DNA from 2 places in the uncultured Oribacterium sp. genome. Region 1 is predicted to be linked to the other one. Evidence: predicted binding sites of a transcription regulator. Region 1 holds the regulator's gene; the other holds the start of a gene.
What was found. Region 1 encodes NrdR, which represses ribonucleotide reductase genes. Its sites were predicted from a motif close to CACAANATNTTGTG; they were not measured.

Region 1 (3,417 bases):
GAAAAATAAAGACATGAGAAGGGTGGCAAGAAAATTTTGGAGGGAAAATTGGTTTACGATTTTTCTTTCCTATATAGCAGGATTATTGGGCTTCGTTCTTTTGACCATGCTCTTTTCTTCTCTCCTTAACCCTTTCATCCTCTTTACCGGAGATTTTTCTTTGGGAGAGCTAAGGAGAGGAATCGGTCTAAGCCTTACGGGAATCCTTTTTGCTTTATATGTTTTTGTGTGTATTTTTTACTTTATTGTATTGGGATTCTCTTTTCGAAAAATGTTGCTGGAGATGTCCAGGGGAGAAAAGAAGGTGAATGCCGCTATGATTTTTTACGGCTTTCATCCTAATTCCTTCCCTCTGTTGGGAAGAATGCTGGGCTTTAGTATCTTGGCTTTTCTCTTTTCCACGGTGATTTCCTTAGGGCAGGAAGTGATAGATTACTTCTTGGGAGAAGGACTCATTTACTGGTCTTATTACGGAGTAAGCTTAGCGGTTTTAATCTTCTTCTCCCTTTTCTTCGATATGACCTTCTTTACCGTCTGGGATGGAGAGGGAAATAGCCTTTGGCAGAATATGAAAAAAAGTGTTGCGGTAATGAAGGGCCAGAAGTTCTCTTATTTCCGTCAAATGCTATATTTTTCTTTGGTAACTTCCGTTGCCGGATTTATTGCGGTAATGTGGTCCTTTATTCTAAAATCTCCGGCTTTACCCATTTTTGTGTTGTTTTTGTATTTATCCATTTATCTGCTTCCTTACATGGGCTTTGTGCAGGCTTTAATTTATCGAAAGGGAGCAGGGGATTTTTCAACGATAAGCGCTACGAACAGAGACATCTATCAGAGAAATGAAGAACCTATGGTTTCCGAACAGCAGTCCTCAACGGTTGAAGCAGCTCCTACAGAACAGTCCGCAACAGTCGAAGCAGCTCCTACAGAACAGTCCGTAACATTTGAAGGAGCTCCTACAGAACAGTCCGCAACAGCCGAAGTGGCTCCTACAGAACAGTCCGCAACAGTCGAAGGAGCTCCTACAGAACAGTCCGCAACAGTCGAAGGAGCTTCTACAGAACAGCCCGCAACAGTCGAAGGAGCTTCTACAAAACAGCCTAGTGAAAATGAAGGAGGATTTTCTGTGGTAATCTCCGAGGACCAGGAAGAACGAAACTTGATTGGAACGTCGGAGACTGCCGGGGAAGGAATGGAAGCCGGCGGGGTGGAGCAAGATACCGCTGCCGCAGGAACGGAAGCCACTGAGGCGAAACAGGAGACTGCCATCGAAAATAAGCCTGAAAGCGATGGGGAAAGCAAGCCGGAAGCCGATGCAGAAGGCAAGCAGGATCCCAATCATAAAATGAGTTTTGAAGAAGCCAGAAGACAGTATACCGACTATGAGAAATAAGGAGGAAGTATGAAGTGCCCCTTTTGTAACGCGGAGGATACCCGAGTCATTGACTCCCGTCCGGCTGATGATAATACGGCCATCCGCAGAAGAAGACAATGTGAGGTTTGCGGAAAGCGTTTTACCACCTTTGAGAAGACGGAAACCCTTCCCTTTATGGTGGTGAAAAAGGACGAAAGTCGTGTGCCCTATGACCGTTCCAAGCTGGAAGGGGGAATTCTTCGTTCCTGCCATAAGCGCCCCATTTCTCCTAAGCAAATCTCCGCCTTGGTGGATGAGATTGAAAGTGTGATTTTTCATCAGGAAAGTAAGGAAGTCAGCACCGATACCATCGGGGAAATGGTGATGGAAAGGCTGAAAAACCTGGATCAGGTGGCCTATGTGCGTTTTGCTTCTGTCTACAGAGAATTTAAAGATATCAACACCTTTATGGAGGAAATCGGAAAGCTTCTCGGAGGAGGCTTAAAGACGGAGGGAAAAGAACTTGAAAAATAAGACATTTGCACTATTTCCCCGTTTTTCCATTTCTTCCATCTACACCTTAGACTTTGAAAAGCTGTATCAAAAGGGCTATCGAGCATTGCTTTTTGACATTGATAATACTTTGGTGCTGCATGATGAGCCTGCCAGAGAAGAAACGGTGGCCCTGTTTCATCGGATGCAGGCTGCCGGTTTTAAAACCGCGGTGCTTTCCAATAACGGAGTAGAAAGAGTGGGGGCATTTCAAGACAGGGTCCATGCGGATTTGGTTATTCCCAATGCGGGAAAGCCTAAAGCAAAGGCGTATTTACAGGCAGTGGAGCAGTTTGGGATAGCAAAGGAGCAGGCGCTCTTTTTCGGTGATCAGCTGTTTACGGATATCTTGGGCGGAAATCGTGCGGAAGTACCTACTGTACTGGTAAAGCCTATGGGGAAGGAAAAGTATTTTCATATTCTTCTCAAAAGAATTTTGGAAAAACCCTTTCTTTTAGCTTATCAGAGAAATCATGCTCTTTTTCAAGAAGAAATTACTGCAGTAGTATAGCTGAAGGGGAAAAGTTTCCATACAAAAAAGCGTACATACAAAGAAGCATAGACACAGAAAAAATACAGATATGGGACGTTCACAGCGGAAAAGGAGAAGAGGGAAAATGGGAATGATTGTACCTTTAACAGGGGATTCTGAAAAGGATTTTCTAAGGGATGCCAAGGCATTAGCCCTGCATCCCCTGTATCCGTTTCTTTACGGGGTGGAAATTCGCTATGACTGTCTGAAAAAGCGTGAGGAGAAGTTAGGAAACTTTCTGGGAGAGCTTCGGAGAATTTTAGGAGACAAGAAGCTGATTTTCACCATTCGTACAGAGCGTCAGGGTGGTTTCTTTCCCTATGATAAATCTTATTTCCAACTGAATATGATGGCCATGGAAAGCGGCTATCCGGATTATATCGATTTAGAGGTGGAGCTGGACGGTAAAGGACGGCAGGCTTTTTTAGACTGCCATGCCATGATTTTGCAGCTGGGAGGAAAATGCATTGCCTCCTACCATGATTTTCAAAAGACCCCCAGCCGGGGAGAATGTAGAGAGATTCTCAGCGCTCTGGCTTCCTATGGAACGGACACGGTGAAACTGGCCTGTATGCCAAGACAGGAAGCGGATGTTTTGAATCTTATGCTGGCCTCCCGGGAATGGAAGGATAAGCATCCGGAAAGAAACTTAATCAGTATGTCTATGGGAGAAATGGGAAAGAGCTCCCGAGTGCTGGGTAGCCTTTCCGGCTCCAAACATAGCTTTGTGCAAGCCTTTTCCGCCTCCGCTCCCGGCCAGTTCGGTATGGAAGAATACATGAAGCTTTGGCGGAAAATGGAGGGAAGAAAAATCATTGCCCTGATTGGTTTTATGGGAAGCGGAAAAACAACCTTAGGGGAGATGCTTTCCCAAAAGCTTTCCCTTCCTTTGGTGGAGCTGGACAGAAGACTGGAAGAAAGCTTTTCCATGCGGATTTCCCAGTATTTTAAGCAATATGGGGAAGAACGTTTTCGGAGA
Region 2 (3,417 bases), on a different contig from region 1:
GACCATAGCAGAGACTTTCTTACCGTGGGTTCCATGGGACATGCCAGTTCCATAGCTTTAGGAATTGCTTTGGAAAAGGAGAACGAAAGGATTGTTTGTCTGGACGGAGATGGCGCTCTTTTGATGCATATGGGGGCTATGGCAGTTCTTGGATCATCGGGGCAAAAAAATATTTTACATATCCTTTTAAATAACGAGGCTCATGAAACCGTAGGAGGCCAGCCCACCGTCTCTCCAAACATCGATTATGGCAGTGTGGCAAAGGCTTGCGGATACAGTAAATCCTATCTGGTAAGAAACCAAAAGAACTTGGAAAGAGTTCTTTTGGAAAGTGCCAAGGAAGATGGACCGATATTTTTAGAAGTTCGTTGCGCCATGCATTCCCGGGAGAATCTGGGAAGACCAAAGGAAAGTCCTAGAGATAATAAAGAACTGTTTATGAAGAAACTGGAGAAGTAAGGGCTTATGAAAAATTAAAAAAGTGTTTAACTTTTTTGATTTTTCACCGCCCCTTTCATTTCGTGTTATAATGTTGTCCGTAGAACTTTATTAAACTAATTTGGAAAAGGAGGACAATATGACAAGAGAGGCGTTAAAGCAGGAAGTGGAGAGATTCTTAGAGGCTTATAGCCTATGCCCGGAGGGAAAGGCTGCAGCCCAGGCATATTTGGAGGCCTTCGGAACGGAGCATGAACAGGAAAAGGCAAAGGCTTTGATTCAGGAAATCAAAGAGGATATTACCAGTATCGATGATTTGATTGCCCTTGCGGAAAGTGAAGCCGGAAAAGCTATTTTCGGAGAAGAGGGAGCGAAGAATACTGCCGCTGCCGCAAAGGAAGCTAAGGCAAAGGGAGAGGATACCTGTATTTGCCCGGCCTGCCAAAGCGGAAAGATTCTCTTGGCCAATGAAAGAGAGATTATCGGATAAAATAATATACAGATGTAAAAAAGCGGGTCCTCGGACCTGCTTTTTCAATGGACAAAATCAATTCTAAAGATTCCGAAAAAGCACTTGCTAGAGGAAGGATTTCTTGCTATATTGTGTTGGCGTGTCTATTGCGACACAAGAATTTGTGTTTTGTGAGGAATATGAAGGGGCAAGGTTTTTCAAGGGAAAAGTGGCTTAAAGCCTTTTTTTATGCGAAAAAATAGAGCCGATACGGTAGTAGAGAAAGATGGGTACTATGCAAACAATTATTAAAAGAGGTCTTTTGGAAGAGGGCTATCAGGGAGCGAAGATTGAAAGAGCGATGGAAAAGGCCTTTCTCTCTGAGGGAATTTCTGTAGAGCAGGAAAAACTGCATTTTCTTTTGGGAAAGGTAGAGGAGAGCCTGGCAGAGAAGCATAGAGTTTCCGTAGAGGAAATTCAAAATGCGGTGGAAGAAGCCCTGATGCATAACGGGGATTACAAGGTGGCCAGAGCCTATATCCTGTATAGAGAGAAGAGAACTCTTTTAAGACATCTTCGTCAGAGAATCAAAGAGGAAATCGGAGACAATGAGATTGACGATGTACTTCGTCGTTGTCAAAAGGATTTTCCGGATTATGATTTGGCAAGACTTTCCGCAAAGTACCTGTCCTTAAGCAAGGGAGAGCAGGAGCTTAGCAAGCGTTTGGCTCTTCTTACCAGAGCGGCGGCGGAGCTTACCACCCAGGAGGAACCGGGATGGGAAAGAATTGCGGGAAGACTACGTTCCTATCATTTCCATAAGGAATTAAAGAAGGCGGAGGAGAGCAGAAATCTCCACAGCTTTTATGATAAGCTGGTATACCTTACAGAGCAGGGACTTTATGGTGCTTATATTTTAGAGCACTATTCCAAGGAAGAGGTGGAGGAACTTGCCAAGTTTATTGATCAGAGCAGAAATGACCTTTTCGGTTATTCCGGACTGGACCTTCTTTTGTCTCGCTACCTGATTCGAGATCATCAGCATGTGGTACTGGAAAGTCCCCAGGAAATGTATCTGGGAATCTCCATGCACCTTGCCATGAAGGAAAAGGAGAACCGTTTACAGTATGTAAAGGAGTTCTACGATATGATGAGCCTTCATCAGGTGACCATGGCCACCCCTACCCAGTCCAATGCCAGAAAGCCCTACCACCAGTTAAGCTCCTGCTTTATTGATACGGTTCCGGATTCCTTGGACGGCATTTATCAGAGCATTTCCAAGTTTGCGGATGTTTCCAAATATGGCGGTGGTATGGGAATGTATTTCGGAAAGGTGCGTTCCAGAGGGGGAAAGATTCGCGGCTTCGAGGGAGCCAGCGGCGGTGTCATCCGTTGGATTCGTGTGGTAAACGATACTGCGGTGGCTGTGGACCAGTTGGGAATGCGCCAGGGCGCGGTAGCTGTATATCTGGATGCTTGGCATAAGGATTTGCCGGAATTTTTACAGTTAAAGACCAATAACGGGGACGACAGAATGAAGGCCCATGATGTTTTCCCGGCAGTTTGTTATCCTGACCTTTTCTGGAAGAAGGTAAAGGAAGATTTGAATCAGGAATGGTACTTAATGGATCCCCATGACATTTTCCTGGTAAAGGGCTACTGCTTAGAGGACTTCTACGGAGAAGAGTGGGAAAGTCGCTATGAGGACTGCGTACGGGACAACCGAATCAGCAAAAGAGTCTATGTCTTAAAGGATTTGGTGCGTTTGATTCTGAAATCCGCTGTGGAAACCGGAACTCCCTTTGCATTCTACAGAGATACCGTAAATCGCATGAATCCCAACAAGCATAAGGGAATTATCTACTGCTCCAACCTTTGTACGGAAATCGCTCAGAACATGAAGGAAGCGGAGATTTGCGAGCGGAAGGTAGTGACCAAGGACGGGGATGAAGTTATTGTCAGCACCGTTAAGCCGGGAGACTTTGTGGTTTGCAATCTGGCATCCCTCTGTCTTGGCAATATTCCGGTGGAAAATCAGCCGGAGCTTGAGAGAATCACCAAAACCGTTGTCCGGGCTTTGGACAATGTTATTGACTTAAATTTCTATCCCGTGGCAGAGGCGGAGATTACCAACAAGCGTTACAGAGCCATCGGTCTAGGGGTTTCCGGTTATCACCACATGCTGGCAAAGCACCATATTGCCTGGGAGTCTCAGGAACATCTGGACTTTGTGGATAAGGTTTTTGAAAATATTAACTATGCGGCGATTAAGGCCAGCAGTGAATTGGCTAAGGAAAGAGGTGCCTACAGTGCTTTTGCAGGCTCTGAATGGGAGTCCGGAGAATACTTTAGCAGAAGAAATTATAACAGTCCCCGTTGGGAGAGCTTAAAGCAGGAAGTTCATGAGGGCATCCGCAATGCCTGGATTTTGGCTACTGCCCCCACCAGCTCCACCTCTATCTTAATCGGAACCTCCGCCGGCTTAGACCCCATTATGAATCGCTTCTTCTTAGAAGAGAAGAAGGGGG

Region 2: RDQ32_RS03370 (ribonucleoside-diphosphate reductase subunit alpha) is a predicted target of NrdR. The motif match lies at 1,063-1,076, and genes of this name have one in related genera.

What each region holds. Positions count from the first base shown of each region.
Region 1 covers NZ_CABSXI010000005.1:53,314-56,730, forward strand. The annotation lists gene RDQ32_RS01980 (hypothetical protein) at 1-1,393, shown strand, start outside; gene nrdR (transcriptional regulator NrdR) at 1,403-1,888, shown strand; gene RDQ32_RS01990 (YqeG family HAD IIIA-type phosphatase) at 1,878-2,417, shown strand; gene aroD (type I 3-dehydroquinate dehydratase) at 2,524-3,417, shown strand, end outside.
Region 2 covers NZ_CABSXI010000011.1:6,525-9,941, reverse strand. The annotation lists gene aepY (phosphonopyruvate decarboxylase) at 1-459, shown strand, start outside; gene RDQ32_RS03375 (hypothetical protein) at 578-928, shown strand; gene RDQ32_RS03370 (ribonucleoside-diphosphate reductase subunit alpha) at 1,185-3,417, shown strand, end outside.